3 regions of the Lactobacillus rizhaonensis genome follow, and region 3 is predicted to be linked to each of the others. Evidence: predicted binding sites of a transcription regulator. Region 3 holds the regulator's gene; each other region holds the start of a gene.
What was found. The regulator Rex, encoded in region 3, represses fermentation and respiration genes when NADH is low (regulators of the CRP and FNR family bind a similar motif). The targets are predictions, from matches to a motif close to TTGTGAANTANTTCACAA.
Positions count from the first base shown of each region.

Region 1 (11,107 bases), on a different contig from region 3:
TAATAAGTCCTTCATTCTATGCGAAAGTAGAGAAAAACTTAAATCGAATTTCTACAGAAGATTTAATAGACTTGTTACATTCTAACCAAATTTCACTAATTGATTTTTTTGGTAAATTGAATCAAAGTGATAAAACTCTCCATCAACAAAAATTGGAAATAAGTAGAATGGCAAATGAAGCATATTAAATCATTATGAACATGATAAGAAATATATAGATACGGCGACGAAAATAATTGAAAGTATTAAATTAGCTGGTATGTCTGAATACGGTAAAGATTTAGAAAAACTTTTAATTGCAAATAAATAAACTTAAAAAGATTTTATTTGATTGTGCTAAGTCCCCAAAGTTGCATAATTTTGGGGTTTCTTTTCAATAAATAAAAACAAAAAGTTAAGAAACGTTCAAAATATTGGCTAGCTCATTTTAAAGTTGGTAGCGCTAACTATAATTAATTCAAAAGGTGGTCTACTTGAAGGAGCTAACCAGAAAGTTTGGTGATCTTGATGGAAAGATTAAAGAACATGCGAATTGGACTTGTAGAACTTTGTGCGACCCTCATTATTAGCAGTCTGATGATAATCGCCGGCATTATTTTGGGCTTGGATCTAGCGTCCTTAATTATTAAGTTGTTTAGCGGTTTGATAAAACCAGATATGCCGAATTTTAACGTCATTATTAGTTTTTTGCGGATCAATTCGGGCATACAAGTCGTTATGTTACTGGCGGTTCTAATAATTGTTGGCGGCATAGTAGTAACTTTGAGGATAACCAGATCCACTTTAAGCAGTTTAGCTGAAAAAGAAGATACACCTGCAATTTTTCAAAAACATTCAGGGCTAAAAATAATTGAAGTGGTTTTAGGGTTAACGGCAGTAGTTGCAGGCTACTTTATACTAAATCTACCTAGCCAAAGCCTGGTTAACACCGTATTGCCAGCATTTATCACAATTGTGTCAGGTACTTATTTGCTTTGCCACTCGTTATTAAGCTTGGTGCCTGCAAATTGGTTTGCCAAAATTAATTTAACTAAAGGAAAAACGCAGCTGGAGCTTCACCATTATGCCAGCGTTTTTACTATCATTTCACTACTCTTCGCTTTGACTATGGGCGCTCTCGCTTTAAGTCATGACTTTAATGCTTTTCCCCAAGTTATTAAAAGGGGCATATATTATGATGGGGTAATTGTCAGCAACACCGCTAATATTAAAAACGATGTTGCTCAACTAAAAATTAAAAAGCAGCAAACTTACCATTATAAAGAAGCAAAAGGGCACTTTTATTTTGTTCGTAATGAACTGGCAGATAATCCAATTAAGTATGTCAAAAATACCGGCAGAAGCAATTTTCAAGTCAAAGCTATCAAGTTAGATCAATTGAATAAAAATTCTCTAGCAGGTGAAAGTTTCCGCGAACTCGTTCCTAATAGCAGTCAAAAAGATAAAACAATTGCACTTTGTTCAACTGCAGAATTAAATAAGGTTAAAGGTAAAACTAAATATCTGACTTTGGTGCAGCTAAACAGTTTTGATAGAGATTGGCCATTTTTACTAAAAATTGAACATAAACGGGCTCAAAGTAATCTTGCTTATAGTCACCTCTATAGCAACTCTAAGGCGGCTACTTATCAGCTGATTTTGGGGATGAGTAAAGAAATGAAGATATTGGGCTATTCAGTGGCATTTGTGTTTGGCGTAAGCCTGATTATCGTTTTGATGATAGTAGTAAAAGCTACTAAAAGAGAACAGAAGTTAGCGAATGAGAGGCTGGCTCAAAGTGCATGGCAGAGCAAAACAGGACTTTTGTTCTTTATTCCTGCAACATTTGGCGTCTTAGATGTTTTGTTTGGCTTAAAATTTTTTGATCAGGTTTTGCCAACAGCATATTATAAAGTTTGGCTGCCAATAGTACTAATGTTACTAGTTTATTTTGTTATTTATCTGCTAACAGTTCGGAGATATCACAAAGCTGAATTTTAAAAAATTTAGACAATAAAAAAGCGCGCTCCTTAGCGTGCTTTTCTATTGTCTTTAATTAATGAAAGATAATGCCCAAAATCAGCCCAAAGACTTGCATTAATTGAAACCAAAACAAATTTTGCGGAGCCAAGTCAAAAGTTGTGGGCACTCTGTGTTTGATATTATCTTCATCAACCCAAAAAGCCATATCCTTGGTCTGCTTTTGTCTGAATGCTTGAACGTTTTTGTATAACTTAGGTAAAGTTACAAAAATTAATAGTTGCCAAATTGGTAAAAGGCGAAATATAACACTGATAGCGACTATTGCAAATGGAGCCAGGGTTAAAAAACTAAACAAGTTTAAGGAATTCTGAACTCCAATGTAAGAAGGTAAGGTGTGACGGCCATTAGCCAAATCTTGTTTCAAATCGCAGGTATTGTCCGCAAGCATTGTTGCTGCGTTAAAGAAAGCTTGTGGTAAAGCTACCCAAAAAATTAATAAGAGGTTGGCTAAATTGCCCCCAACAATAAATTGAGGCCACTCAAAGTTTAAATAGGCTAATTGACTTACCGGGGAATTAATGTAAGCAGCTAAAAACATAATTCCCAGCCCTTCGAATAAACCGGCAAGAATTTCTCCCAATGGCACTCTTGAAAAAGGGACTGGACCATACGTGTAAAATACAGCTACAAAAAGTCCGGGAGCACCGATTAGTAAAATAAAAAGATTGGTTCGGACAGTTAGCCAAATGCCTAAGATCGCTGCAATTAAAAGCAGGCTAAGCATAACTACCATTGCAGTTGCTGGAGATAAATTACGCTTACCGATTAAATTATGTTCTTTTTGATAGTCTCGACTTTTGGCTAAGCGATAATCTTGGACATTGTTAAAGCCTGTAACAAATAAAGCGATTGCTCCTTGAGCAATTAAATATATTAAAGAATTCTGCCAATTAAAAGTATGAAAATAAAAATAAGCAAACAGTATTCCTAATAAATACGGCATTAAACTGTTTAACTTGGTATTAAGCCGCACCAGTTCAAAAAAATCAGTTATTGTAAAGTGACTGTACTTCTTTTTAGCTTCCATTAAATTTTCCTTTCAGAACATCATTTAACATAGAAAAGTTAATTACTAGTTTTTAAGTTTTGCAAGTCGGTAACCATTGCCTGAAAACAATTTGAATTTATTTTTTAAGCCGGAAGTAATATATACTTTTTTCTTTTTAGTGATAAATATTGCTTCTACACCAGGCTTATGCTCCACATAGTCGTAGCCTTTTTTTAATCCGCGATTAAATACAGCAGTTGAAAGGCCATCACCAGTGGTCGACCGTTTGGCAATAATTGTGACACTTAACAAGTTATTTTGACAAGGATAACCCGTTTTAGGATCCATTAAGTGGCTATAAACTTTATTACCGACTTTGAGATATCGTTCATAAATACCTGATGTTACTGCAGTTGCATTCTTTTGCGGTAAAGAGCCGATGGCATCACCACGCGCAGCGCTGGGATCCTGAATTCCCACCGTCCAGTTACTATTATTTGTAGGAGAATTTCCCAGAACGTAAATATTACCACCTAAATCGATAATTGCACTGGTCACACCGTTTTTTTGCAAAACTTTCATGACCTCATCAGAAATAAATCCTTTAGCCATACCGCCTAAATCAAGCATCATGTTCTTTTTCTTAAGAAAAACAGTTTGTTTCTGATCATTAAAAACCACATTATGATAATTAATTAGTGGCAGCCGTTTTTTGATTGTGCTTGCTTTAGGTTTATGGGCATCGGGAAAGCCAATTCGCCATAAACTCGTAATTGGTCCGATTGTTAAGTCGAACGTACCAGCGGAAATTTCACTATAGTAGTAAGCATCTTTACACATACGATAAATGGTTGGAGTAACTTTTACAGGCCTAATGCCAGCGTATTTATTAATTTTGTCTATTTCACTACCTTTTTGATTAACAGTAGTTTCAGTGGCTAACTGCTTAATGCGCTTGAAACCTGCTTTTAATGCTTTTTGTTGGTTTTTATTGTAAATCTTAATGGTGCAAACTGTTCCCATTAAAAATTGAGTATCTGAGGTAGGGGTAGTGGTAACAGCGGTTTTTGCTGGCGTTGTGTCTTTACTTTGAGTTGAGCAAGCCGTCAGGCTGAAGCTTGTAATTAGTAATGCAAGTATCAGCAAAAACTTGTTTGTTTGCTTCTTCATATAATTTATTTCTCCTAATAAAAAAGAGCGGCTAAATGTCACTCTTTTTGTGATTAACTAATTATATTTTTATTCCTGGTAAACGATATTGTCAACTTTGATAGTTCCACTTTTACCTTTTTGAGCGGCATTAATTAGTTGTTCAGCATAAGCAATAAATGAGTAGGAAGACTCCGTTGCACCGGAAACAGCTTGTACTTTTTCGGTGTTGCCTTTAGCTTTGATGAATTCCTTTTGTAATTTTGGAATGTATTCTTTAGGACCAATCTTGTTAACCTTCTTCATTTGCTTTTCATAAGAAGCATTTTTGGTCTTGGAAACGCCCTTGTTGTTTACTTGGTCGTAAGTAAAGTCACTAATTTTACCGTTTTTAACTACCATAGTTAAAACTTGGCGATAACCATGACTATAGTTCTTTTCAGCCAGTTTATACGTACCATCTTTCATCTTCTTATTGTTATTGATGTGAATGGTAGCTGTATCACCTTTTTGTGCAGCCTGAGTCAGCTGGTTGACATAATTCTTTAAAGTGGTGCTGGAACTGGTGGCTCCAGAAACAACTTGAATAGCGCTAGAATTAGCACCATTTGCGGCAAATGATTTTTGTAGTTGTGAGATGTATTCCTTAGGACCAATCTTTGCTTGAGAATACTTCTTCATTTGTGATTCGTATTTAGCATCCTTAGCCTTGGACTTGCCACTCTTGTCTACATTATCGTAACTGGTATCAGTAACTTTACCATTTTTAACGGTCATAGATACTTTAACACGGTAACCGTTGAAATAGTTGTCTTCTACTAATTTGTAAACACCGTCTTGCAGTTTGCCACCAGCAACCTGCTTAGGAGTTTTCTTTTTCTCAACTTTACTTACCTTTGGCTTAGAATCGTTTGAAGAACTTTTCTTAGCTGTTGTTGAACAAGCACTTAATAAAAGTGTAGAGAGTGCCAGAATAGCAGTACTATATATTAAATTATTCTTTTTCATAATATCTCCCTCAGTGATAATAAAGATTTATAACATTGTGTACATGTTCACTTACTATAATTATAAGATAGAGCTCTACTTTGTGCAACCACAAAATATGAAAGCGTAAACTTATAATGATAGCAATTAAAGCGTATAGGCATAATATTACTAACTTAGTTTGTGAAAGTGACCACTTTACCATAATCCAAAACACTAGTATAATATAATATAACTAGTATTTTCGCATTAAGGAGTGTTAAAAGTGGCTGAAACAAATATTGTAGTTATTGGCGGCGGCTATGGTGGTCTTTACACGACTAAGCATCTTGCCAAGAAATTAAAAAAGCGGCATGATATCAAAATCACGCTGATTGATAAAAATCCTTATATGACTATGATGACTTCACTTCATGAAGTTGCGGCTAACAGGGTAGAAGCCAAAAGTTTAAAATATGATCTGCAACGTTTATTCTCACGGAGAAAAAATGTTGATGTTGTAACTGACAATGTTACCAAAATTGATCAATCTGCCAAAAAAGTTATTGGCGATAATGGCAGTTATCCCTATGATTATGTCATATTAGCTATTGGTTCGCAGCCTAATGACTTTAATACTCCTGGTGTTAAAGAAAATGGCTTTGTTTTGGGCAATCTGGATGATGCAGAGCGACTACGTGACCACATTGATATGATGGTTCATTTAGGTTCCAAAGAACGCGATCCTGAAAAGCGGGCACAGTATCTTAACTTTGTCGTTGTTGGTACAGGTTTTACTGGTACTGAAATGGCTGGTGAATTAAATTCTTGGCGTGGTGATTTAGCTAAGAAATATAACTTGCAAAAAGACGACATCAAGATAACTATGATGGAAATGGCCCCAACTGTTATGAATATGCTTGATCGCTCTGATGCTGATAAGGCAGAAAAATATCTCTTAAAACAAGGTGTGGAAATTAAAGTCAATACCGGTGTTGTTGGTGTTCATGAAAATTATATTGATCTTAAAGATGGTTCAACATATCCAACCAGAACTTTAATTTGGACTGCTGGTGTTAAAGCTGTTGATACTGCTAAAAACTTTGGTTTTGAGACTGGCAGAGCTGGCAGAATTATAGTTAATGAATATTCCCAAATTCCAACTGATCCACATGTTTACGTCATAGGAGACGTTGCTCTTTATGATGCTAACGGCAGCGGCCGTGGTGAACCGCAAGTGGTTCAGGGAGCTGAATCTGCTGGTAAGTGTGCTTTAAGAAATATTTTGAGTCAGATTAACGGCGGTGAACCTGTCAAATTTAAAGGGACTTATTCAGGATTTATGGTTTCTTTAGGGCCTGCCTGGGGTGTGGCCTCTCTTGTTAATACTTTTCATCTGAGCGGCTTTTTCGCCATCTTAATGAAAGACATAGTAGACATGATTTACTTCATGGAAATCTATTCCGGTCACTATCTCTTCCATTATATTATGGATGAATGGTTCAGAATTAAGCGCCCAACTTTATGGCGCGGTAATCTTAATCGGTATGGCAATGTCTTATGGACTGTACCTTTGAGAATTTACTTAGGCTTGATGTGGCTAGTAGACTGCTGGTATAAAGTTCAAGGTAGCGGCTCCTGGTTTACCAACAAATTGCAATTGCATTTTCCATGGCTTGTGCAAGCTGCAACCAGTGGCGCTTCACAGAAAGCTGCCGCTACTACAGCAGCAAGCGGCAAGGCAGCGACTTCTGCTGCTCCTGCACTATTTTCTCTAAACTATGACTATGGTCATTCACCAATGGCTGTTTTTGATAAAATGCCTAACTGGGTACAGTCAATGACTAAAGTCATGATTCCTAACAAGGATGCGGCACTAGTTGCTCAAAAGACAATGACGTGTTTGGAAATTGCATTAGGAATTATGCTGGTTTTAGGATTATGTACCTGGTTTGCCGGTGGTATGAGCGCAATTTTTGTAGCTATTTTCTGTTTATCAGGAATGAACTATTGGGTAAATGTTTGGATGATATTTGCGGCAATAGCAGTTATGAACGGCTCTGGTAGAGCATTTGGTCTGGACATGTGGTTTGTTCCATGGCTGGAAAAGAAGCTTACTAAGCTGAGATATGGTGTCTTGAAGCCAATTTATCATGTCGATAAAAACGGAGTAAAGAACTAACAATGGTAACTCTAAAAAGTCCTATGGTTTTATCTGTAAGACTTTTTTAGTTTTAATTGTTAGTGAGGTAATACATGGAAATTTTAAAGAAGCTTAAACTTGGTGATTTTTTAATTATAGTAATTTTATTAATCATTAGTTTTACTCCTTTTTATATGTTGCACAATCAGGAAAAAGCTGACGATCAAATTATAGGAATCGTCAAAATTAATAATCGTGAAGTGAAAAGACTTCCTTTAGATAAAGATCAGAAGTGGCGTTATCAGAAAAATGGTAAAATTAATATTGTACAAATAAAAAATCACAAGATTCGGGTAATTGATGCCAATTGTAAGGACCAAGTATGTGTTAAAGAAGGCTGGAAAAGCAAAAGCGGAGATACAATAGTCTGCCTGCCGCATAAATTCTTAATTGAGTTAAAAAATAAAAATCAAATTGATGGTAATAAATAGATCTAGATATTATGACTGAAACAAATAACTATTTACGCACATATGTGTTTACAGGAATTCTATGCTCACAAGGAATTATTCTTAGTGTTGTTGAGCAAATGTTTCCTTCGCCTTTTTTCTTTGCTCCTGGTGCTAGGCTTGGTTTAACTAATATTATTACGATGATTGCATTAATGATTTTACCTTTTAATAATTGTGTTTTACTGACATTTTTGCGTCTAGTACTAACTGCTCTGATGACAGGAGGTACTAGTACCTTTTTATTTGCTGCTGCAGGTTCATTCTTAAGTCTGTTTTTAATGAAATTATTTTTACCGCTTGTTCCCAGATTTATTAGCATAATGGGAGTATCAATTCTTGGCGGCGTATGTCATAATTTTGGTCAATTATTAATTGCAGTGCTGCTAGCACATAGTAAATATATTTTATTGTATTTGCCTTTATTGACAGTATTCGGAATTCTTTCTGGAACAATAGTTGGTCTTGTCAGCAGCTACTTATTGCATTATGTTGATGCATTGAGTTTTATCAAAGGAATAATTAATAAAGGTAATTAACATGTCAAGGCTAGAAAAAGAGTTACAGCAAGTCCAAAATACAATTCAAAAAAATATCCGGACGCCAAAAGGTAAACTGGGAGAAGCAGTTAGATATGCATTTTCTAAGCCTGGCAAGCAATTACGTCCTAGTTTTGTTCTATTATTTGGAGAAATGGGCGAAAGCAACAGGGAACAGAAATTAATTAATATTGCCGGTTCGATTGAAATACTGCACAATGCCACTCTAATTCATGACGATATCATTGATAATTCAAATGTTAGAAGGGGCAGAGCATCGGTTCAAGCTAAATATGGTAAAACTATAGCACTATATGCTGGAGACTTCTTATTTGCTTTGTCATTACAGCTGCTAAGTGAAAACACTTCAAAGATAACAAATCTGCGTGCAAACGGCAGCACTATGCAAAAAATACTTGCAGGTGAAACCACTCAGTTTGGTAATGAGTATGATATTACAATTACGGAAAAAGAATATCTTGAACAAATTCGGGGCAAAACGGCTAGTTTGTTTGGTTATGCCTGCTATATTGGTGCACTCGAAGGGGGACTTAGTAAAAGACTTGCTAAGAATGCCCAAGAAGTAGGACTGCTATTTGGTCAGGCATTTCAACTGCGGGATGATATATTAGATTACACCGCTTCTACTGCTGAATTAAAAAAGCCGGTATTATCAGATGTGGTTAACGGTGTTTATACTGGTCCTCTGATTTTTGCACTGAAAAAAGATTCTTCTGGTAAATTGAGGGATTTAGTTAAGAAGGGTAAGAAACTGAATTCTGCTCAATTGGAGCAAATTGACCTTCTGGTGAGTGAATTAGGTGGAATTAGGCATGCACAAGATTTAGCAAATGACTTTACAAATAGCGCATTGGCGATACTTGAGAAAAATTTTGCCGAGTATCCTGGATATGAAAAGGTCGCTGATATTGTCCGTAAAATGCTTACCAGAAATTGTTAATCATAAAAAAGAGGTTGACTTAATGTTTGCTATGACTTCCCAAATTTAGGAGTCAAAACAGTTCAACCTCTTTTTTTATAATGAAAATATTTAAAAGTTATCTAAATTAATTGTTAATTTTAGTTCTATGCCTTTTTAGGCTTACGAGTGAAACCAAATATGACTTGTAAAATCACCAGAGCGCAGTAAGCCATCAGCATGTAAACCAAAAGACTAATGTCTGCCCTAGTAGAAGCAAACCAGTACCACTGATTTCCTTCAGTACTATAGATTAAATCAGCCAGACCTATTAAAGCTAAAATCAAAACATTAATAATTGCAAAAATCCATAAGTTGCCATTTTCATGTTTAGCAACATATATAATCGACCAGGCTGCTGACCATATTCCCCAAAGACCGGTAGCAGCAATTATAATCCAGTAAAAAACCGTAGCAAACATACTTATGCCTCCTCAATAACTCTATTTTACCATAAAGCTCACAAAATCACATGTTTATTTGGCACTATTTATTATGGTAGGAATTCAACTAATTTTTCTAAGAATAAATTTAATAGAAAAATCTTAAAGCTTTGCTAAAAATAATTGTAAATTTATCTTGACATACTAATGTTCTTTTTTTATAATTCTAAGTATTAAATTAAATTTTGGGAGGTGATTTTAATGAAAGCTAAATATTTAAATATGCGAAGTAATGCTGAAAATATTATTGCCCAAAATTTAATTGCCTTGTTGTTGTCGCGCAGGACTTAGCTTGAATAGATTACTTCTAGTAATTTTACATGTTGAGCCCTTGTTTGCGTCTAATGAATGGGGCTTGACTAATAATTGACTTAAGACCTCATTCATTAAGTGAATGAGGTTTTTGGTTACCAAGCTATTTATAAGGAGAAAATGATGAGTAAATTTTCAAAAAGAATGTTGCGTGTCCTGACGTTGGGAATGGCTGGCTTAGCGTTAGCAGGCTGTTCAGTGGCGAAAAGCGGGGGAGGCAAAGGTACACACCAAGATAAAGATACGGTCAAAGTCGGTATTAATATAGAGTTGTCTGGTACTGCTGCTGGCTACGGCAGTGCTGAAAAACAAGGTATAGTTCTAGCTACCTCCGAAATTAATAAGGCTGGTGGAATTAACGTCAACGGGCATAAAAAGAAGCTTAAGTTGCTTATCCGTGACAACAAGTCCTCAATTGCTACTTCGGCTTCAGTCGCTGCACAATTGGCAACTAAGGATAAAGTGGCTGCAGTTGTAGGTCCAGCTACTACTAACTGCGGTACAGCAGAAATTCCTAATGTTACCAAGGCTTCTGTTCCCTGCGTTAGTCCATCCGCAACTGATCCAAATTACACCAGACAGAAGAACGGCAAAGTGCAGCCTTATGCCTTTAGAGCTTGCTTCCAAGATACATTCCAGGGAAAGAGCGCAGCTAAGTTCGTCGATAAAAAGCTGAAGGCCAAAAGGGTAGCTGTCTATGCTGATAACTCAAGTGATTATGGTACTGGTTTAGCTAAAGCCTTCAGGGAAACTTATAAAGGCAAGATTGTGGACAGTCAAACATATTCTGCCGGTGATAAAGACTTCAACGCTGTTTTAACTTCATTTAAATCTAAGAAAATCGATGCTATTTATGTACCTGGCTATTACACAGAGCTTGGTTTGATCATAAAGCAAGCACGTCAGATGGGTATTAAAGCTCCAATCGTTGGTGGTGACGGAATGTGTGATCCGAAACTAGTTCAAATAGCAGGTGCTAAAAATGCAACTAATATTTATTACACCACGCCATTTTCAACTAATGTAGCTGCTAAAAACCCAGATTCAAAAGCTGCTA
Region 1 covers NZ_BTTV01000002.1:151,558-162,664, forward strand. The annotation lists gene AAA915_RS03985 (hypothetical protein) at 1-188, shown strand, start outside; gene AAA915_RS03990 (hypothetical protein) at 508-1,980, shown strand; gene AAA915_RS03995 (UbiA family prenyltransferase) at 2,036-3,049, opposite strand; gene AAA915_RS04000 (FAD:protein FMN transferase) at 3,095-4,180, opposite strand; gene pplA (extracellular electron transfer flavoprotein PplA) at 4,250-5,167, opposite strand; gene AAA915_RS04010 (FAD-dependent oxidoreductase) at 5,412-7,307, shown strand; gene AAA915_RS04015 (NusG domain II-containing protein) at 7,382-7,759, shown strand; gene AAA915_RS04020 (Gx transporter family protein) at 7,771-8,316, shown strand; gene AAA915_RS04025 (polyprenyl synthetase family protein) at 8,318-9,277, shown strand; gene AAA915_RS04030 (hypothetical protein) at 9,403-9,717, opposite strand; gene AAA915_RS04035 (ABC transporter substrate-binding protein) at 10,171-11,107, shown strand, end outside.
Region 1: a site for Rex is predicted at 5,203-5,220, ahead of pplA (extracellular electron transfer flavoprotein PplA). Genes of this name have one in related genera too.

Region 2 (11,107 bases), on a different contig from region 3:
CAGTTAACATGACTTTCCTATATTCACTAGGTACTTTAATTTTTAATTTTTGACTACTTAGTGAAACAGCCACGATTGCACTATCATTTGCTAAATCCCGCTGGTATACGTAGCTGTCATTAGCAGTTGCTAACAAGTAAAAACTACCTGATTGAAACAAAGCAGTTTTTTTCAAACTAATCAATTGTTTATAGAAGTTAAACATACTGTCAGGATCATCCAGTTCAGCCTGAACATTAGCGTCATTTTGACTTTGACCTTTAAGCCATGGTCTCACTTTTGAAAAACCATAATTTGGCTTTTTAGCCGTCCAGGGTATCGGCCCTCTCGCCGGCATTTTGTGCGCTTGACTGACCATTTTCAATGCTTCTGCTTTTGTTAAACCCCAATCTGCAGCTTTCGTGATAAAGCGTTCTACCTCTTGATCATTAAACTCTTCTTCAGCAGTAAAAAGCAGGTTTTTTAAGCCCAATTCTTCGCCATAATAGATAATGGGGATTCCTCGTTGCAAATACATCAGCATTGCTAAGCTGCGTGCCTGTGTTTCAGTCTGCGCTATTCTGGTAGCGAGTCGCGGCATGTCGTGATTGCTCCAATATAATGTAGGTTGAGAAACCTGCGCCAGAGTTTGCTGCCAAATAACCTGCGTCTTTTTAAAAGCATCCCAGTCAAGTCCTTTAGGCTGAAAATCTGCAGGCAAATTAGGATCAATGTGACGCTGATCATCCTTAAAATAACGAAAAGTAACAACACTGTCTAAAAGGTGGTGGTCTTTTGCCGTATAGTCCGCTGCTAAGTTAACATTAGCGCTGGCAGCTTCCCCTAAAAGCAAAGCTTCAGGATAATCCTTTTTTATTTGCTCACAAAATGGACGCAGCCATTTCTGAACTTGGGGCAAATTAGCAAAAAAGGGTTCAGCAACTATCGTTTGGTCATCTTCATTTGCTATTTTCTTTACCGGAAAACTTTGCCGTAAATCTGCCTTGGCAATATGAATAAAAGCGTCAAGGCGCAAGCCATCTATTCCTTGAGCCAGCCAAAATTCCGCAATTTTGAGCATTTCTTGTCTTACTTTGGGATTACGCCAGTTTAAATCAGGCATATGCTTGTCAAACAAATGGAAATAAAATTGGCCCGTACCTGCCGGATCCGGCTCCCAAACGCTGCCACCGAAAAAGCTGCCCCAGTTATTCGGACGCTGATTATTTGCACCTGCAAAAATATAGTAGTCGCGGTATTGACTATGAGGATCACTTTTGGCCTTTTGAAACCATTCATTTTGATCAGAAGTATGGTTTAAAACAAAATCTAAAAGCACATGAATTCCTACTTGGTGACAAGCAGCAATTAGAGCTTTCATGTCTGCCATCGTTCCCATTCGTGGATCGATTTTAAAGTAATCTGCCACATCATAGCCGTTATCAACTTGCGGGGAAACAAAAACAGGATTTAGCCAAATAGTATTAATACCCAGCTGTTGTAAATATGGTAATCTCTGCCTAATTCCATTTAAATCACCAATACCATCATCATTACTGTCTTGAAAAGACTTGGGATAAATTTGGTAAATTATTGCATGCTCATACCAGTGCGTCATAAATTTATACCTCCACTTAAAGTTTAGCGGAGAAGCCTGGTGAGAGGCAATGGTAATAGCAATGTTACCGCTATCAAAAAAATACTTATTAGTTCAACATAAATTAGTGTAGTGCGTTATATTCAGGCATATTTTTCTTCAAAAAACTATTGCATTTTTATGTGTACAGGTTCACAATAATCTTGAAATCGCTAACAAGTAAGGAGGATTTTTTTATGAAAATAAAAGCTGCTGTTGTTAATAAAATGGGCGATCCGTTTGAGATCGAAGACAATATTGATTTGCACGAAGTAGGACCAACTGACTTGCAAATTCATATGGTAGCAAGCGGAATCTGCCACTCAGATGAAGCCTTGCGCAAAGGTGATTCAAGTGTTGGCTACCCGGTAATTCTAGGACATGAGGGTTCTGGTATTGTTGAAAAAGTTGGTGACCAGGTTAAAAACTTCAATGTAGGCGATCACGTAATTTTATCTTTCTACGCTGATGGTATTTGTGATAATTGTTTAAAGGGTATCCCTACCCAATGCCGTCATTATAGTGACTATAATCTTTCTGGCGTCCGCGCAGATGGTGATGATCATTTCCAAAAAGACGGTCACAGAATTTGTGATATGTTTAACCAATCATCATTCACTACCACTACTGTGGTTGATCAGAGAAACGCGGTAAAAATTGATGATAGCATCGACTTGCGCAAAGTTGGCCCTCTTGGCTGTGGCTACGTTACCGGTTCCGGTACTGTCTTCAACACTCTTAAAGCTAGACCAGGCGATACCATTGCTGTCTTTGGTACTGGCGCAGTAGGATTAGCTGCAATGATGGCCGGCGTAATTAGTGGCTGCACCAAAGTAATAGCAGTTGATGTTGTTCCAGAGCGGCTTGAATTAGCTAAAGAATTAGGTGCCACACATACAATCAACAGCAAAGAAGAAGACCCAGTTGCCAAGATCAAGGAATTAACTGGCGGATATGGTGTTGACTGGACAGTTGATACTACTGGTGTTTCTGGCGTTATTAAAAATGCTGTCGATGCCTTGGCACAGGGTGGCACTTGCGCAGCAATTGCCGTAACAGCTCAGAATTTGACCATTTCTACTTGGAACGATCTTTGTGTAGATGATAGAAAAGTAGTTGGCGTTAACATGGGTGACGCCATTCCACAAGTTGACATACCAAGATTACTTGAGTTTTATCAATTAGGAAAGTTTCCGTTTGATAAGACTGAAAAATTTTATCAATTTGAAGATATTAATCAGGCTAATGCTGATTCAGTTTCTGGTAAAACAATCAAGCCTGTTTTGATTATCGATCCTGATTACAAACCTGAATAATAAAGAAAACAATCTAGTTTTTCCCAGAAAATGTGACCCCCAAATTTAGGACAAATTTGGGGGTCATATTATTTTTAAATAATTAATGCCAAAACTTTTTTAATTGTTTTGGCATTTTTTGTGAGTTCAATTATATCGTTTCAATTCTCACTGACTAGCCTTTGTGATAGCAGTTTTAACCATTAAAAAAGCACATAGTAATCGGCCTGATATTCGATTATTACGTGTATTTTTATTTGTACTTAATATTTACCTGGTTGATTCTCTTTTAACTAAGGAAGGCTTAATTAGTGCCTCTCCTTGAGGTGACCCTTTTTGATCAATTTTGCGTAAGAGCATGTTGGCCAAGAGTTCACCCATTTTAAAAATCGGCTGTTTAACGGTAGTTAACTTCAAGTTGGAAACCTGATCCAGAAAAACGCCATCGTACCCAATCACACCAAAATCAGCCGGAACTTTAGCCTTTTCATCCTGCAATTGTCTGACCACTCCTGTAGCAATGCGATCGCTGGCACAGATAAAACAAGTATCTTTAGGAAACTTGTGGAAATTATTTTTGATTACTTCTTGCGCAGCGTGACTGTGATTGGCAATACGATAGATTTGAGGGACCTTTTTATGCTTCTGTAATGTATTAACGTAACCCGTTTCACGCGAATACTCAAATGGCTCTCTGACATCAATGCCAATGAAAATAACGTTTTGGTATAACCGCGAAAGTGCATATTTTGTCGCCAATTCTCCACCATACTGATTATTATTGTCCACATAATCATAGCCATGATGATTTTCGCCAAATAAAATAAAGGGTTTTTTAAGGCTGTCAAATAAAGCATAATCACTGGAGCGGGCGCCAGTAATCAGGTAGCCGTCAAAGTTGCCATCTTCTATTTTATTTCTGTCTGTAACTAGCTGGATGGCATATTGCTTTTTTGATAACCCACGTGCAATGCCAAATAACAGGTTCATATAATATGGCTCTGTCGTATCAACATCCTCTAGCGTGACAAATTTAACCACATTTGTACGCTTATTTACCAAAGCCTGGGCAACATAATTAGGATGATAATCAAGTTCATCCATCGCCTGCTCAACCAATTTACGCAATTCCTCTGTTACCTGTTCGGGATGATTAATTACACGAGAAACTGTCATCTTTGAAACATTAGCCTTTTTAGCAACATCAAGCAAGGTTACCATTACGATCCGCCTCTAATCTAAGTACATTCGTTTTAGCTGAGCCAAGTCATCATCATTAAAGCCCAATACTTTTTTAAAAAAGGTAGGAAAACCGCCCCAACCGCCACGAACAGTTTCCGTAATGCCACGAATTGCTATGCCTTCGCCTTTGGTGACGTTCATTTTGGAAACCATTTGCGTAATTTCATCATTACTTGGTAATTGCCGTGAAACTGCAAAATCATAAAGTTCATTGGTTAACAAATAATCACGAGCAATAGTATCATCGTCTACGCCTAATGCCATTAAGATCAAGGCAGATACCATTCCCGTTCTATCCTTACCTGCACTGCAATGGTAAACTAGTGCTTCATCTTCTGGCAATTCCAACAGTTCCGCAAAAACGCGGGCAAACATTTCCTGGCTGTGGGAACTTAGCAGAGTTTGTTGATAAATCCGACCAATAAAATTATTATGCATATCTGGAATATGATGCAAAAAGCGGTAGATTGAGCGGTTATTTTGCACATCATTAATATTGTCAGAATATACCGGCAAATCAATATATTTCACATCGGGCCATGACATATCAGGTGAAGAGGACTTTTCATATTCAGAACGCAAGTCACAATCGACAGTGACGCGTAACTTAGCTAATTTAACCTGATCCCTTGCTGTTAAAGAGCTGAGTGAATCTGAACGATAAATTTTATTCCATTTAACTGTCTGACCAGTTACGCTTTGATAGCCACCAACATCGCGAAAGTTCATCGGACTATCTAATGCAATTATTCGATCATGTGCCACTTTGTTGTCCTCCTTTTATTATAATTACTCACCGTGTGCAAAGACTTGGGTGGCCTTCACGGCTTTTTTCCAACCCTGATACAAATGTTCCTTTTCGCTTTCAGGCATCTTAGGTTCAAAAGTTTTACCTACTACAAAAATATCCCTTAATTCATTAACATTTTGCCAATAACCTACGGCTAAGCCTGCTAAGAAAGCCACACCCATTGAAGTAGTTTCCAATATTTTAGCACGTTCAATTTTTATACCTAAGATGTCAGATTGGAATTGCAGCAAATAATCATTATTTGAAGCACCGCCATCAACGCGCAAAGCAGGAATTTTAATGCCCGAATCAACTTGCATCGTATCAACTACATCTCGCGTTTGATAAGCCAGCGACTGCAGTGTGGCCTTGATAAAATCTTTGTCATTTGTTCCACGTGTAATACCAAAAACGGAACCGCGAGCTTCGGAGTCCCAGTACGGTGCCCCTAAGCCAGTAAATGCCGGTACAACATAAACTTCATTTTCAGACTTTGATAGCCTGGCTCCCTTCTCCGAATCCGCTGCTGTTTTAATCATTTTGAGCGAATCACGCAACCACTGAATAGCGCTGCCGGAAACAAAAATAGAACCCTCTAAAGCATATGAAATTTTGCCATTTAAACCATACGCAATAGTAGTCAATAAATTATTGTCAGATTCTGTTGGTTGTTCTCCAGTATTCATCACGATAAAGGAGCCGGTGCCATAAGTGTTTTTAACCATGCCCTTTTTCAAAGCTAACTGACCGAACAAAGCCGCCTGCTGATCACCGGCAATACCGGCAATGGGTACTCGCCCGCCAAAAAATGTATAAGATTTGGTGTAGCCGTAAATTTCAGAATTGGACTTTACCTCCGGCAACATTACTTTAGGAATATTAAGCAGCTTTAAAATGTCATCATCCCAAGTTAAATCGTGAATATTGAAAAGCATCGTTCTTGAGGCGTTAGTATAATCAGTCACATGAACTTCACCATCGGTTAAGTTCCACAAAAGCCAGCTGTCAATTGTGCCGAAAAGCAGCTCGCCATTTTCGGCCTTTTCTTGTGCCCCATCGACATGATCCAGAATCCAGCGAATTTTAGTGGCACTAAAATAAGGGTCAATTATCAGTCCCGTCTTTTTGTGGATCAGATTACTATAACCATCTTTTTTCAGCTTTTCCGCTAAGTCGGTCGTCTGCCGTGATTGCCATACAATTGCATTATAAATTGGCTTGCCGGTTTTTTTATCCCAAATTACCGTTGTTTCACGCTGATTGGTAATACCTATACCTACTATTTGCTGTGGCCGGACTCCAGAATTAATGATTGCATTGGCAATTGTTGTTTGCACTGCGTGCCAAATTTCTTCTGCCTTATGTTCCACCCAGCCTGGTTGAGGAAAATATTGGGGAAATTCTTTTTGTGAAGAGGCAATTTTTCTACCCTGATGGTCAATTATCATTGTCCTGGTTGAAGTTGTGCCTTCATCAATTGCCATAATATATTCTTTTAACATCTTTGATCCTCTCCGACAGAAAGCGGTTTTATCTTCATTTTACTACTAGGCCTTGCTTTTACAAGAAATTATTATAACATTATGCTTGTTTTAAGTTATACTGGTTACATAGAGCTTTTATTAAAATGGGGATATATAAAAAATGAGAAAAGAAATTATTGCTTTAACAATTGCTGGCAATGACAGTGATGGCAGTGCGGGAATGTCCGCTGATCTACATTCTTTTTATGCTAGGCAAGTTTATGGCATGGGGCTTTTGACAGCCGCAGTAGCTGGTAATACTACTGGAATTTATGCTCAGGAAGTCATGCCAATTCCTTTTATCCAAAAGCAGTTCGATGTCCTAAACGATGATTTTAAAATTGATGCACTTAAAACCGGTATGCTTGCTAACAAGGATGTAATTGCTTGTGTTGCCGCCAATTTGCATAAATATGACATGGGTAAAATTGTGCTTGATCCGGTCATTATGACTAAACATGGTGATACCCTACTTGATGATGATGCTTACCAAGCGTTTCTTGAGCAGTTAATGCCACTGGCCGACATTATTACGCCTAATTTTTATGAACAGAAAAAGTTAACAGGCTTAAGTTTGGATACTAAAGATGAAATTCGCCAAGGTGCTAAAAAACTGCAGGAGATGGGCGCAAAAAATGTTTTGATGAAGGGGCGCCATGATAACTCCCAGCAGTCGCAAGTTACTGACATCTTATTAACTGCAGATGGCGAATTTCACGAATTTACCAAGCCTTTTATTAATACGGATCGAATTAACGGCACCGGTGACACACTATCTGCTGTAATTGCCGCTGAATTAGCCAAAGGTCAATCGATTATCGCCAGCGTTCAGACGGCTAAAGACTTTACTTATGAAGCAATTGCCCACCCAATTGAAGTTGGTTCTAAATACGGTCCAATCAATCATTTTGCAGCGCAGCAAAATCTTAAATAACTATTCTTTGCCCGCTTCTAACTATTAAGATATACTTTAAACAAGATAATAGGGGTTGGTAAATAATGGCTAACAAAACAATCAAGATTGCATATTTATATGAAGACCTGATGAATACTTACGGTGATTCTGGCGACGTTAAAATTATCAGGTTTTTGCTAAAAAAACAGGGCTATGATACACAAGTTGATAATATTTCTCTTGGTGATCAATTCAACGCTTTTGATTATGACTTTGTCTTTTTTGGCGGCGGACAAGATTTTGAGCAAACTGTTGTTGCTAAAGATTTACCGCGTTATAAAGAAACTTTGACAAAGTATATTAACGAAGGCAAGCCTATGGTAGGTGTCTGCGGTGGCTACCAGCTAGTTGGCACATATTATAAAACTAATGCCGGAGTGACAATCAAAGGGCTAGATATTCTACCTTTCCACACCGTTTTTAAGGCAGATAAGCGCATGATTGGTGATACCCGCTACATGAGCGAATGGGGTGAAGTCAAAGCCTTTGAAAACCATTCGGGTCAAACCTATTTTGATGATAAGGATAAGCTACATCCCTTAGGAGAAATGATTGAAGGTTACGGCAACAATCCCCAAGATCACGTCGAAGGTTTGCGCTACCGCAATTTTATCGGTACATATTCCCACGGCCCTATATTAAAAAACTTGAATGTCGCAAACGCCATAGTCAAAATGATTCTAGAATGGCATAATGAGCGAATAGCAGCTAAAACAAATTAATTGCAAAAAAGCTACTAGGCGTAGTAAATCTAATTACTATGTCTAGTAGTTTTTTGATACTTAGTTATTATTGCTATTATAGTTGTGAGTGCAGGTTTTGCCCCCCAATTAACAAATATTTTTCAAAATTGTAGGATATTTTAACAGAAGTTACTCCCAGCCTTGTTTTTCATAAGCCATCTGCCAAAACTGCAATTCATAATAGCTGCTGCGCACAAAAGCAGTTTGCATTTGATCAAGTACTTCATTAGTAGCGTTTTCGGCCAAGGAATTGGTTAAATGCAGCATTTTGGCTACATTTGCACCATACCAATCGCCGTCATAAGTATCAATCCACTCCTGATAATAAGAAACAGGTGAACCTTTTTCAGCCATTTTCTGACCAATTTCCTGATAGAGCCAGTAACATGGTAAAAGCGCTGCTACCGCAGGCTTAACACCAGATCGATTTAATGTCATATGCATGTGATTAACGTAGTTATATGCTGTTGGTGCCACCGGAGTTTCAGCAATTTCAGCTGCAGTTATTTTTAATTCCTCAAAAAAATGTCCTCGCACTGATATTTCAACGTTTTGTAAGTCTTGCGCTCCCGCCAGTAAAAATTCCTTTGCTTCCTGATCATCTGTTTTTGCCGCAATTAATTCATGCAACTTACTAAATTCTCTTAAATAATAGCGGTCCTGCAACAGGTAAAATTTAAAAGTTGCAATTGGGAGTTTGCCACTTTGTAGTTCCTTAATAAAGGGATGTACCAAACTTTTATGCCACAACAACGCCCCTGCTTCGTGCAACTGATCTGTGAAATTCATGATTACTCTCCTCAAAACTAAATAAAATTTTAAACACGGCTTTTAACTATTACTAATTACATTTTACTAAATTTAAATTTTAACTACTATACGATTTTTTGCTTTTTAGCATAATCACTCAATAACAGCTAAAAGCCAAGCATTTATTTATAGTATAAACAGTTAGCATCTTTATCAACCCAGCATTGTAATCAATAGTATAATACGCTATAATTGAAAGCGATAACACGAGGGGTGCCTTTTAGGCTGAGATGAATTTTTTTCAGACCCTTTGAACCTGTAAGCTAATACTTGCGTAGGAACGTGTCAAAAACGCTTAAGCTTTGGCACTTCCACGTGCCAGGGCTTTTTTATTAATCAAAATTTTTCAAAAACATTTAGTCGGGAGTAATAAAATGCAGTTAGACTTATTAGATAAATTACGAGCGCAAAATCCCGTTATTTTTAACATCGCCAATTTTGTGACAGTCCAAGATGTGGCGAATGCTGTCAATGCTATTGGTGCTTCACCAATTATGAGCAATGAAGTCGCTGAAGCCGAAGAAATAGTGCGAATGGCTTCCGCAGTGGCAGTTAATATTGGCTGTTTAACCAAGCAGCAAATCAATCATATTAAAAAGGTAGAAGACCTAGCAAGGCAGTATAATAAGCCGATAGTATTTGATCCTGTTGCGGTTGGTGCAGTCGAATATCGCTACAAAATCGCAGATAAGCTTTTATGGGATTTTCATACCAGTATTATTCGCGGTAATATTGGTGAAATTGCTGCACTAGGTGACTTCAACTGGGATTCAAAGGGCATCGATGCAGGTTCCGGCTCCGGTAATATTGATGATATTGCTATGAAAACTGCTCAGAAATATCATTGTACGGTCATTGCCAGTGGTCCTACAGATACAATTAGTGACGGTAAAAGACTGGCTCATATTCACAACGGCTCACCACTTTTTAAAACTCATGTGGGCTCAGGTGATATGTTGTCCAGTATTGTCACAGCTTTTACCGCAGTCACTGATGATCCGTTTGAAGCGGCTCAGATAGGTGCTTTAGTTTTCAGTTGTGTGGGTCAAATGGTTGTCCAAGATCATCCCGGTGTTGGACCAAGTACTTTTGGTATGTACCTTATAGATTATTTGTACAAAGTAGCAGTCGCTGATATTAAGCAAATTGCTGATTTTGATTAAGGAACTTCATGATGACAGAAAAAATTAATTCTTTTCCCCAGGTTTTAACTATTGCCGGTACAGATTCAGGTGGTGGTGCCGGAATAATGGCTGACCTTAAAACTTTTCAAATGCAAAAAGTATTTGGAACAGCTGTTGTAGTAGCAGTGACAGCACAAAACACTTTAGGTGTACAAAAATCTTTTTTACTACCACTAGAAATGATCGATGCCCAATTTGCATCTTTAGCAGAAGATTTTCATATTCGTGCTTGTAAAACGGGAATGTTAGGTGATGCAGCTCATGTTCACCAAGTTGCTCTTAACCTGCAAAAGTATGACTTTGGCCCTATTACCATAGATCCCGTGATGATTGCTAAAGGAGGTGCACCACTTTTAAGTCAAGATGCTGTTGCCACGGTTAAAAATGAACTACTGCCTTTAGCCGATTTAATCACACCTAACTTACCCGAAGCAGAAGCTTTAACTGGCATTAAGGTGCAAGTGCAAGATCAATTTCCTGAATTAGCCCATAAACTACAAGACATGGGTGTTAAAAATGTACTAATTAAAGGTGGACACACTAATAGCGCAGAAGTAAAAGATTATGCTTTATTTGCCAATGGTACTGATCTTTGGGTCAGCAGTTCCAGAGTACATACTAAACGCACTCACGGCACCGGTGATACTTTAGCTGCAGCAATTACGGCGCAGCTAGCTTTAGGTCAAAGTTTACCTGCAGCAATTACAATCGCTAAGAAATACGTTACCAAGACTATTAAAGAAACTATTCAAGTCGGTCATGGCCATGGTCCCTTAAATCATTGGGCAAAGTAATTTAGGAGAAATAATGAAAGAATTTAACACTGATTTTTTACATGCTTATTTTATTTGCGGCAGTCAAGATGTGCCCAAAGGTAAAACTTTAACTGGCATAGTAGAAAAAGCACTTGCTGCCGGCATCACGGCTTTTCAGTTTCGGGACAAGGGTCC
Region 2 covers NZ_BTTV01000006.1:16,537-27,643, forward strand. The annotation lists gene AAA915_RS07585 (alpha-glucosidase) at 1-1,597, opposite strand, end outside; gene AAA915_RS07590 (NAD(P)-dependent alcohol dehydrogenase) at 1,813-2,931, shown strand; gene AAA915_RS07595 (LacI family DNA-binding transcriptional regulator) at 3,181-4,131, opposite strand; gene AAA915_RS07600 (tyrosine-protein phosphatase) at 4,144-4,917, opposite strand; gene glpK (glycerol kinase GlpK) at 4,942-6,444, opposite strand; gene thiD (bifunctional hydroxymethylpyrimidine kinase/phosphomethylpyrimidine kinase) at 6,587-7,399, shown strand; gene AAA915_RS07615 (type 1 glutamine amidotransferase) at 7,465-8,142, shown strand; gene tenA (thiaminase II) at 8,293-8,952, opposite strand; TPP riboswitch at 9,173-9,271, shown strand; gene thiM (hydroxyethylthiazole kinase) at 9,348-10,136, shown strand; gene thiD (bifunctional hydroxymethylpyrimidine kinase/phosphomethylpyrimidine kinase) at 10,148-10,951, shown strand; gene thiE (thiamine phosphate synthase) at 10,962-11,107, shown strand, end outside.
Region 2: a site for Rex is predicted at 1,757-1,774, ahead of AAA915_RS07590 (NAD(P)-dependent alcohol dehydrogenase). Genes of this name have one in related genera too.

Region 3 (11,107 bases):
GTATTAAACATTGTTTCAAACCAAACAGCCTATACAATGAACAATTCTGCTATTAACTTTTCAAATGGTGTGTTTACCTTAATACTAAGTTCTATATTATTATTGTTGTTGGTACTTTTAATTGATCGCCTTACAACTGTTACACATAGAAATGGGAGACTGGCATAATGTCCTATTTGGCTTTTCAGCTTAAAAAAGTATTTAAGAATAAGCTAACCCCCGTTTGCTTAGCAATTCTAGTCTTAATAATGGGTATTGTCTTATTCATGAATATTCGCACTAATCCCCGATTTTCCTTACAGGCGGGAGCTAAATCAGAGATTGCTTATTGCCAAAAAGAAATTAACCGGCAGCAAAGATTACTTAAACATGATAAACAAAAATCAAAAACTGAGATTCACAATGATACTAAAGCTGCTATAAAGCAAAACCAAGATGTAGTTAAGCAAGATAAACAAGTTCTAAATGCGGCAAATAAAGGCAACTGGCGCAAAGCTTACACGATTATGTGGCAACAAAAAAAGCAGGAACAAACTATTAGATCAAATGGTCAAGATTTAGCAGGCCTTAATTCAAAAATAAATATAGAGAAAAAACTGCAATTCTTTAACTATTTACGCCATGAGCCTTTGCCTTATGAAAGTCAGGATATGCCAGTAACAGGCTGGCAGTTCTTACTGCAATTAAATCAGCAATATTTACCTTACGTATTTACTCTTGTTGCTCTGTTTTTACTAACTTTGCTTTTAACTGATTCTTACCACCAAAAGTTAGATACGGCGCAGCTATTACCGCTTGAAAAAAATAATTTAATGATTTCTAATATCATAGCAGGAATAGTCCTGACCCTTGGTAGTTTTTTAGCGATTAATTTAGTATTATTTATTGCAACTTCCTTTATTTCTGGTACAGGTAGTTTAGCCTTTCCTTATATCGTAGGTCAATATACAGGTGGTAGGCCTCTTATTGAATGTGTATCTACTGGCAGTTTTATTATTAAAGTAATTGTATTGCAGGTACTTACCTTCATCTTCGAGGTTGTCCTAGTTCAGTTCCTTGCTCGAATTTTTCGTGATAAATTACCAGCATTACTTATCGCTATTTTACTTGTCCCGGGACTTAACATTGCAACTATGGTAGTTGAGCCGCTGCGTAAGATTTGCGCCTGGCTGCCAATGACTTACCTAAATGCAGTTGACATAGTATCAGGCAATTTAGGAATTAATTATCAAAATGTGCAGTTGAACTATACGACAGGGATTTTAACACTGTGCTGTTCAATTTTAATAATTACTATTATGATTTCACTGTCCAGTCATATAAAATATAAAGAATAAAATTTTATATTTCTTAAATCAACGTTTTTACTTTTAATTTAGTATTATCATGACTTTAGATCGTTCATTTGTTTATTTAAATTATGCTTACTCAAAAGTCTTTTAAAACTAAGTGTAAAAATATATAACAAGTAATAACATACTCGCCATTACAAAATGGAAAACTCATTTCAAAAGAGTCTGGGAAAAGATAGTTTTTTCCCAGACTCTTTATTATCTCTTAAAAATCTTTGTAAAAAGCGATCAAGTTGTATTTGTCACACGGATTAAAATCACAGCTTTCATAAAACATGCGCGTTTTAACGGTATTTTCTGTCAACAAAACTTTCTGTCTTACAGAATTATATTTCTTTAGCACGCTATTGATTAATTTCGTACCAATTCTTCGTCTTTGATAAGCAGGATTAACCAGTAAATCTTGGATATAAGTGATGGTCAGACCATCACCAACTACTCTGATTAATCCAACTAACTGGTTCTGATCATAAGCGCCAATAGCAAAAAGCGAATTTGCAACTGCTTTTTGCAGTAGCCGAGGGTTTTGTGTATAGCAACTCCAACCAACGCTTGTGTATAAATTGATAATTAAAGAGTAATACGTGATTTTCCATGTACACCTTTCCAATTTATTTTTTATAGAACCAGAAATTTATCAAGTTTTGCAAACAAAAAATCAATTAATAGTTAGCGAGGCAATTACTGCAAGTTAAAATATAGAAATAGTAAACAAGAAGGCAGATTTATTCCTATTTTTGTTGTGCTTACTTGATATATTGTTTTAGTCAAAGCTATCCAGTTCAGTCAGTGCCTTTTCCCAAGCATCATTTGCCTCAGCAAGTTGTTTTTGCACTTCAGTGAGCTGTTCCTGCAAGGGGCCTAACTTGTCAAAGTTAGTGGCAATTTCAGGATCAGCCATTTGAGACTGAATATCTTCTTGCTCTTTTTCCAGCTGTTCAATCTTATTTTCAGTATTTTCAACTTCTCTTTGTAACTTACGCTTTTGTGAATCGCGCAATTTTTGCTCTTGATAAGAAAGTTTATTTTTATTTTCGTCTACTTTTGCTGCCGTATTGTTTGCTGCCAACTGGTTCTCTGTAACAATGTTTTGTTTGTTTTTTTCATCTAAATAATAGCTATAATCACCCTCGTAAACATGAGCACTACCATTTTTGATCTCCACAATTTTATTAGCTAACTGATTAATGAAATAGCGATCATGTGACACAAACAACAAAGTACCATCAAAATCCTGTAAAGCTTTTTCTAATACTTCTTTGGCCTCAAGATCCAAATGGTTAGTAGGTTCATCCATCAGCAGAAAGTTGTTATGCTCTAGTGACAAAACCGTTAATGTTAATCTGGCCTTTTGACCACCTGAAAGTTGCCCGACAGTTTTATCAATATCCTTTGCCGTAAATAAGAAACTGGCTAGAATCGACCTCACATCTTTTTCAGGCATTGTTTTATGACGGTCCCAAACGGTGTCAATCACCGTTTTAGTTGGATCAAGTCCTTGTAGTTCCTGATCATAATAGCCGATATCTAGCGAAGCACCATATTTAATTGAACCTTTTTTCGGCTTTAATTCTTTCATAACGGTTTTTAGTAAAGTTGACTTACCAATACCATTTTGACCAATAACGGCTACGCGGTCGCCTTTATTTATTTGCAGAGAAATATCGTGCACCATTGTTTTTGTCGGATAGCCAATTGTTAAATCACGTAAAATTAAAACTTCTTTACCTGAAGGCCGCTCGCTTTGGAAATTAATGCGCACTTTATTTTTGTGCTTTGGGGGAGTAATTCTTTCCATTTTCTCCAATTGCTTGCGGCGGCTTTGTGCTCGTTTAGTAGTTTTGGCTCTGACAATATTTTTTTGAATAAATTCTTCGTCTTTTTTGATTTGCTCTTGCTGCTTTTCATACGCTTCTTCTTGCTGCCGATCACGCAGCTGACGTTCAGCAACGTATGCGGAATAATTCCCCTTAAAGACAGTTAATTTTCCAAATTGCAATTCAAAAATCTGTGTGGCTAAATTATCTAAAAAATACTGATCGTGGGAAACAACTAAAATAGCACCAGAATAGTTTTTTAGATAACTTTCCAGCCAGTCCAAAGTGTCTAAATCAAGGTAGTTGGTAGGTTCATCAAGTAACAGTAGAGCAGGTTTGCGCAGTAGCAATTTAACAAATGAGAGTCTTGTTTTTTCTCCTCCGGAAAGACTTGCGATCTTTTTGGACCAAGTTTCTTCAGGAAAGCTAAAGCCATTCAAAATACTTTTGATATCAGCCTGATAGGTATACCCTCCTTGCTGCTCAAAGTTGAATTGCAGTTGATCATACTGTTTTAACAAATCTCTTCTTTTAGGGTTAGCAGCAATGTCTTGCTGTAAACTTGTGATTTTTTTACTCATATTAATTAAGGAAGTAAAAACGCTGAGCATTTCTTCCCAAATCGTTTTACTTTCATTTAGACTATTTTCCTGAGCAATGTAGCCGACATCTATGTTTTTATTAATTGTGAAGTCACCATGTGTGGCTTCTTCCTCGCCAGTCATAATTTTAAGCAGGGTTGTTTTACCAATCCCGTTAGGTCCAATCAGACCAATTCTGGCATTTGCGTCAATTGAAAAATTGACATTTTTAAATAATGTGTTGGCACCGAATTGTTTTTCTAAATCGTGTCCTTGTGCAATTATCATAATTTTTCACCTAAAAACCATTTTAGCATACGTATTGAATTTCTTGTGTGAGAGTTTGACAGATATATGAAAGAAAAAGTGCAAAAATAAAGCCTTTTTATGCTTAAATAAATAAAAATACTAATTCCTATTATCAAGCCTGTTACTATTATGCTAAAATTTAAAAGATTGTGAAAAAAATGTTTGCAAATGGCGTAAATTTATAGGTAAAATAGAATTGATTGCTGAGAAATTCACAAGAACGAATTACATATACTTAATTAAGTTGGAGGCTTTTTAAATGGAAAAAATCAAAATACCAACGGCAACGGCTAAAAGGTTGCCGTTATATTACCGTTATCTTATTATATTAAATGAGGCTGGCAAAGAAAAAGTTTCCTCAACTGAGTTGTCTGAAGCTGTCCAGGTAGATAGTGCATCAATCAGACGTGATTTTTCTTATTTTGGCGCTTTGGGTAAAAGGGGTTATGGCTACGATGTTAAAAGTTTACTTTCTTTTTTTAAAAAGATTTTAAACCAAGACACTCTAACAAATGTTGCTTTGGTTGGTGTAGGTAACTTAGGTCATGCTTTATTAAATTACAATTTTAAACGCTCAAATAATATTCGCATTTCTTGTGCTTTTGATATTGATGAGAAAATTACCGGCAGAATTCTAAGCGGTGTGCCTGTCTATGATATGAGCGAACTCAAAAAGCAGCTTAGTGACCAACAGATTTCTATTGCAATTTTAACCGTTCCATCTGTGGCTGCTCAAAAAACTGCTGATGATATGGTAGAGGCTGGTATTAAGGGGATCATGAATTTTACCCCAATTCGTTTATCTGCACCAAGTGGCATTAGAATTCAAAACGTTGATTTGGCTACTGAGTTGCAGACACTTATTTACTTTCTTGATTCAGACAAGAAAAAATAGTTTTAAAAAGCAAATTAGCACTTTTTTACTCAAAGTGCTAATTTTTTCTTGCATTTTTTCATAAAAGGGGTTATTATCATAAATGTAAGTTAGCACTTGGCAAATAGGAGTGCTAATGGCACATAAAAGAGATTAAAATTTAATTTTAGGAGGGACAAACGTGTTACAACCAATTGGTGATCGCGTGATCGTAAAAGTTAAAGAAGAAGAAGAAAAGACTGTAGGCGGAATCGTCCTGGCTTCTAATGCTAAACAAAAGCCGACAGAAGGTGAAGTAGTTGCTGTTGGTGAAGGTAGCTTTGCTGAAAATGGTAACAAGATACCTATGTCTGTTAAGGAAGGCGACGTTGTTTTATACGACAAGTATTCTGGTACAGATGTTAAATACGATGGTCAAAAATATTTAGTCCTTCACGAAAAAGATATTTTAGCAATTGTTAAGTAATTAAGGAGCGTATAAAAATATGGCAAAAGAAATTAAATTTTCAGAAAAAGCAAGACGTTCCCTGTTAAAGGGCGTTGACAAATTAGCCGATACTGTTAAGGCTACAATTGGTCCTAAGGGTAGAAACGTTGTTTTGGAGCAATCATACGGTAATCCAGATATTACTAACGACGGTGTGACAATCGCCAAAGCGATCGAATTAAAAGACCACTACGAAAATATGGGTGCTAAGTTAGTTGCAGAAGCAGCACAAAAGACAAATGATATTGCCGGTGATGGTACTACTACTGCTGTTGTTTTAACCCAAGCAATTATTCGTGAGGGTATGAAGAACGTTACTGCCGGTGCTAACCCTGTTGGTGTTCGTCGCGGTATTGAAAAAGCTACAAAAGCTGTAGTAAATGAATTACACAAGATTAGTCATACTGTTTCTTCAAAAGACCAAATTGCTCAAGTTGCTTCAGTTTCTTCAGCTTCAAAAGAAGTTGGTGATCTAATTGCTGATGCAATGGAAAAAGTTGGTAATGATGGTGTTATCACTATTGAAGACTCACGTGGTATCGAAACTGAATTATCTGTAGTTGAAGGTATGCAATTTGACCGTGGCTACCTTTCACAATACATGGTAACTGATAATGACAAGATGGAAGCTGATCTTGACAATCCATATATCTTAATTACTGATAAGAAGATTTCTAACATTCAAGACATCTTGCCATTGTTACAAGAAATTGTTCAACAAGGTAAATCACTTTTAATTATTGCCGATGATGTTTCTGGTGAAGCTTTGCCAACATTAGTTTTGAACAAGATTCGTGGTACATTCAATGTCGTTGCTGTTAAAGCTCCTGGTTTTGGTGATCGTCGTAAAGAACAATTACAAGATATTGCTGCTTTAACTGGTGGTACAGTTATTACTGAGGACTTAGGTCTTGAATTAAAGGACACTAAGATTGACCAATTAGGTCAAGCTCGTCGCATTACTGTAACTAAGGACTCAACTACTATTGTTGATGGTTCTGGTTCAGATGAAGCAATTAAAGATCGTGAAGATTCAATTAGAAAGCAAATTGCAGAAACCACTTCTGACTTTGATAAGAAGAAATTACAAGAGCGCCTGGCTAAATTAACTGGTGGTGTCGCTGTTATTCATGTTGGTGCTGCTACTGAAACTGAATTAAAAGAACGCAGATACCGTATTGAGGACGCATTGAACTCAACTCGCGCTGCTGTTGATGAAGGCTACGTCGCTGGTGGTGGTACTGCTTTAGTAGATGTTAAGGATGCTGTTAAAGACCTTAAAGGTGACAATGCTGATGAACAAACAGGTATTAATATTGTCTTAGAAGCTTTGACTGCCCCAGTTCGTCAAATTGCTGAAAATGCTGGTGAAGATGGTTCAGTTATCTTGAATAAACTTGAAGGTCAAGAAAACGAAGTTGGTTACAATGCAGCTAACGGTAAATGGGAAAACATGGTTGAAGCCGGAATTATCGACCCAACTAAGGTAACCCGTACTGCTTTACAAAATGCTGCTTCTATTGCTGCTTTGCTGTTGACTACTGAAGCCGTTGTTGCCGAAATACCAGAAGAAAAACCTGCCGCTGATCCAAATGCAGGTGCTGGCAATCCAGGTATGATGTAATTTAGTTTTTATTAGTTAATTAATAAATCCTACTAGCAATCCTGTGGGGCTTGCTGGTAGGATTTTTTGTTTAATATACAAGTTATCAGAATTTAATATTTAAATACTGCCTTTACATTAGGAAGGAATATTAGTGGAATATTTAAGTTTACTAGGTATCGTAGTGATAGTAATTGGCTTTGCGCTAGGACTTGATACCATAGCCGTGGTTATTATTGCTGCTTTAGTGACAGCGTTAGTTTCAGGAATAGATTTTGTCTCGTTTTTGACGATTTTGGGCAAAGGATTTATGGATAACCGAATGGTTTCCTTGTTTTTTCTGACTTTACCAACAATTGGCATTTTGGAAAGACATGGTTTAAAGCAGGCGGCTGTTAATTTGATTAAAAAAATGAAGAAGCTGACACCAGGTCGCATTTTTGATATTTATTTAGCAATTCGAGAAATTGCAGGCGCCTTTGGTATATCTCTGCAAGGACACGTACAATTCATTGCTCCTCTGATTAATCCTATGGCGCAAGCAGCTGGTAAAATTAATAGCAAATTGACTGCTTTGGAAGTTGACCAAATTAAAGGCAGGGCGGCTGCAACAGAGAATTTTGGTAATTTCTTTGCACAAAATTTATTTGTGGCCTCTTCAAGCGTTTTACTGATTGCAAGTACTATGAAATCTTTGGGTCATCCGGTGGATCCTAGTGGTATAGTTTTATATACTTTTCCAGTTGCAATCATCAGTTATATTTTATGTGTACTTTACAATCATGTGTTTGACCAAAAATTACTAAATCAACAAGAAAAGTAGGGGAAATAATGGATACTTTAATCAATAATATTTTACTAGCATTCTATATCTTAATTGGGCTATTTTTCTTGGCTGCAGCTATTGAATCCTGGCGTGATCAATCAAATCCCGTGCGCTGGGGTACAGGGCTATTCTGGTTATTGTTTGCAATATTATTTTGCTGCGGGCAATGGCTGTCGAATACAATTAACGGTGCAATTATTATAATTATTGCCTTGTTATCTCTATTTAAACAGGTTCGCGTAGGGCACATCAGGGATTTAGACGAGAAAGTTGCTCAACAAACTGTTAAACGCATTGGTAACTGGATCTTTTTGCCAAGTATCTTGTTAGCAGTTTTAGCTTTGTTAATAGCCCAATTTACTGATCTGGGTGGTCAAGTAGGTATAGGTGTAGCAGCGATTGTTTCACTTATTTGCGCACAGATTCTGACTAAAGCAAATGTCAAAGTTGTATATGAGGATACTCAGAGAATGGTCCGCTCTGTGGGGTCTGCTGGAATCCTACCACAGTTGCTTGCAACTCTTGGTGTGGTGTTTACAGCTTCTGGTGTTGGGCAAGTGACTGCTAAAGCTATTTCCGGCCTTTTTCCTATTGGAAATCATTTGTTAGGAGTTACACTTTATTGCGTTGCCATGGCATTGTTTACTGCCATTATGGGTAATGCGTTTGCGGCTTTTGCAGTTATTACTGCTGGGATTGGCATCCCATTTGTTGTAGCACAAGGTGGTTCACCCGTTGTAGTTGCAGCTTTAGGAATGACTTCGGGCTATTGTGGTACATTACTAACACCAATGGCAGCTAATTTTAATACTTTGCCTGTTGCTCTTATGGAAATGAAAGATCAATTAGGTGTAATTAAGCAACAATTTCCGATCGCAATTAGCATGTTGCTCATTCAAATTATTCTAATGTACTTTTTGGCATTTTAAGATAGTGAGGAGAAATATAATGAAAATTCTTGTAACAGGTTTTGATCCATTTGGTGAAGATAAAATTAATCCTGCAATTGAAGCAGTTAAACGACTGGATAATGAAATTGCTGGAGCACAAATCGTAAAACTGGAAATACCAACTGTTTTCGGTGATTGTGCCGACGTGGTTCATGCAGCTATTCTTAAAGAAAAACCTGATTATGTGTTAAATATTGGACAGGCTGGTGGTCGCTACGGCCTAACGCCTGAGCGTGTAGCTATTAATTTTGATGATAGTCGCATTGCCGATAATAAAGGATACCAGCCTCTTGCCACTCCTATTCATGAAGACGGTCAAAATGCATATTTTACGCAACTTCCTGTTAAAGCAATGGCGCGTGCAATTCGGGAAGCTGGACTTCCAAGTTCAGTCTCTACAACAGCGGGTACATTTGTCTGCAACCACATTATGTATCAAGTGCAGTATATGATTGATAAAGAATTTCATGACTTAAAAGCTGGCTTTATGCACATTCCGTATCTACCAGAACAAGTTGTTGCTAAACCAGAAACTCCTTGTCTGAGTTTGGCAGACGATGTAAAGGGAATTACAGCTGCCATTAGTGCAATTGTTAAGATGGATGGCAAGAAAGATTTGGAAAGTATTGAAGGACATATTGCCTAAATTTTGGATTTATTTATATGCGAAAGTAATAATTGCAGCTAAAAAACATATTGTGAGAAGAGATCGTTTTACTTGCGGTCTTTTTTCTTTTAATGAATAGTTTAGCGTATAATAATAACAGTAATGCAGAAAAGAAGGAGAATAATGGCGCAAACAAACCTGACTCCGATGATGGAGCAATATCACCAAATCAAAAAGCAGTATCCCGACGCTTTTCTTTTTTATCGGGTTGGCGATTTTTACGAATTATTTGAAGACGATGCGGTTAAAGGTGCACAAATTTTAGAATTAACTTTGACTCACAGGTCAAACAAAGCAGAAAACCCTGTCCCTATGGCAGGAGTACCTCATGTAGCGGTTCAATCTTATGTTGATACACTGGTTGAAAAGGGTTATAAGGTGGCTTTATGCGAACAACTTGAAGATCCGAAAAAGGCCAAAGGAATGGTTAAACGTGGTATTATCCAACTCGTGACTCCTGGAACCTTGATGAATGATAAACCAAGTGAAGCCAAGGAATCGAATTATCTTACATCAGTTGTGACTACTAAAAGTTGTTTTGGACTAGCATACAGTGATTTATCGACTGGTGAGATTTATGCTACCCATTTGAAGAGCTTTGCGGCTGTTTCAAACGAATTATTGTCTTTGCGTACCCGTGAAGTTGTTTTTAATGGTCATTTAAATGATCAGGATAATGATTTTTTTCATAAAGCAAATATTACCGTATCAGAACCTGTTGCATTAACTGGCAAGCATGCGGAGATTTCGTTTGCTGAACAGAATCTGACAAACTCCGCTGAAAAAGCTGCTGTAAAACAGCTAGTGGGATATTTATTACAAACTCAGCGTCGCAGCTTAGCCCATTTACAGGTCGCTAAAAGCTATGAAGTCAATCAGTATTTACAAATGTCTCATACCGTGCGGGATAATTTAGAGTTGACGGCATCAGCAAAAACGGGTAAGAAAATGGGTTCACTTTTTTGGGTGCTTGATAAAACGCATACCGCAATGGGTGGCCGATTGTTAAAACAATGGCTGGCTCGGCCATTATTATCCGTTGAGCAGTTAAACAGACGCCAAGAGATGGTGCAGGCGTTAATTGATGAGTACTTTACCCGGGAAAATATTAATGATGCACTTAAGGGAGTTTATGACTTAGAACGTTTAACGGGACGAATTGCTTTTGGTAATGTCAATGCCAGAGAATTATTACAATTAGCTCATTCTCTTAATGCTGTGCCAACAATTTTGACAGCAATGCAAAAGGCTGAAAATAAAAATATGCAAAATTTTGCCAGACAAATTGATCCTTTAAAAGGAATTGCTAAATTGATTACCGCTACTATTGTTGATCAGCCTCCAATTTTGACAACTGAAGGAGGATTAATCAAGGATGGTGTTGATAGTCAATTAGATCGTTATCGGGATGCTATGAATAATGGTAAAAAGTGGCTAACTGAAATGGAGCAGAATGAACGAGCTCAAACGGGTATTGATAATTTAAAAGTTGGTTATAACAAGGTCTTTGGTTACTATATTCAAGTTACAAATTCAAATAAGAGTAAGGTTCCGCTTGACCGTTATACTCGTAAGCAAACTTTGACAAATGCAGAGCGTTATATCACTCCAGAACTTAAAGAACATGAAAGTCTTATTTTA
Region 3 covers NZ_BTTV01000003.1:241,875-252,981, forward strand. The annotation lists gene AAA915_RS05800 (hypothetical protein) at 1-168, shown strand, start outside; gene AAA915_RS05805 (hypothetical protein) at 168-1,337, shown strand; gene AAA915_RS05810 (GNAT family N-acetyltransferase) at 1,558-1,962, opposite strand; gene abc-f (ribosomal protection-like ABC-F family protein) at 2,116-4,038, opposite strand; gene AAA915_RS05820 (redox-sensing transcriptional repressor Rex) at 4,319-4,954, shown strand; gene groES (co-chaperone GroES) at 5,115-5,399, shown strand; gene groL (chaperonin GroEL) at 5,419-7,044, shown strand; gene AAA915_RS05835 (DUF969 domain-containing protein) at 7,178-7,846, shown strand; gene AAA915_RS05840 (DUF979 domain-containing protein) at 7,855-8,778, shown strand; gene pcp (pyroglutamyl-peptidase I) at 8,798-9,445, shown strand; gene mutS (DNA mismatch repair protein MutS) at 9,614-11,107, shown strand, end outside.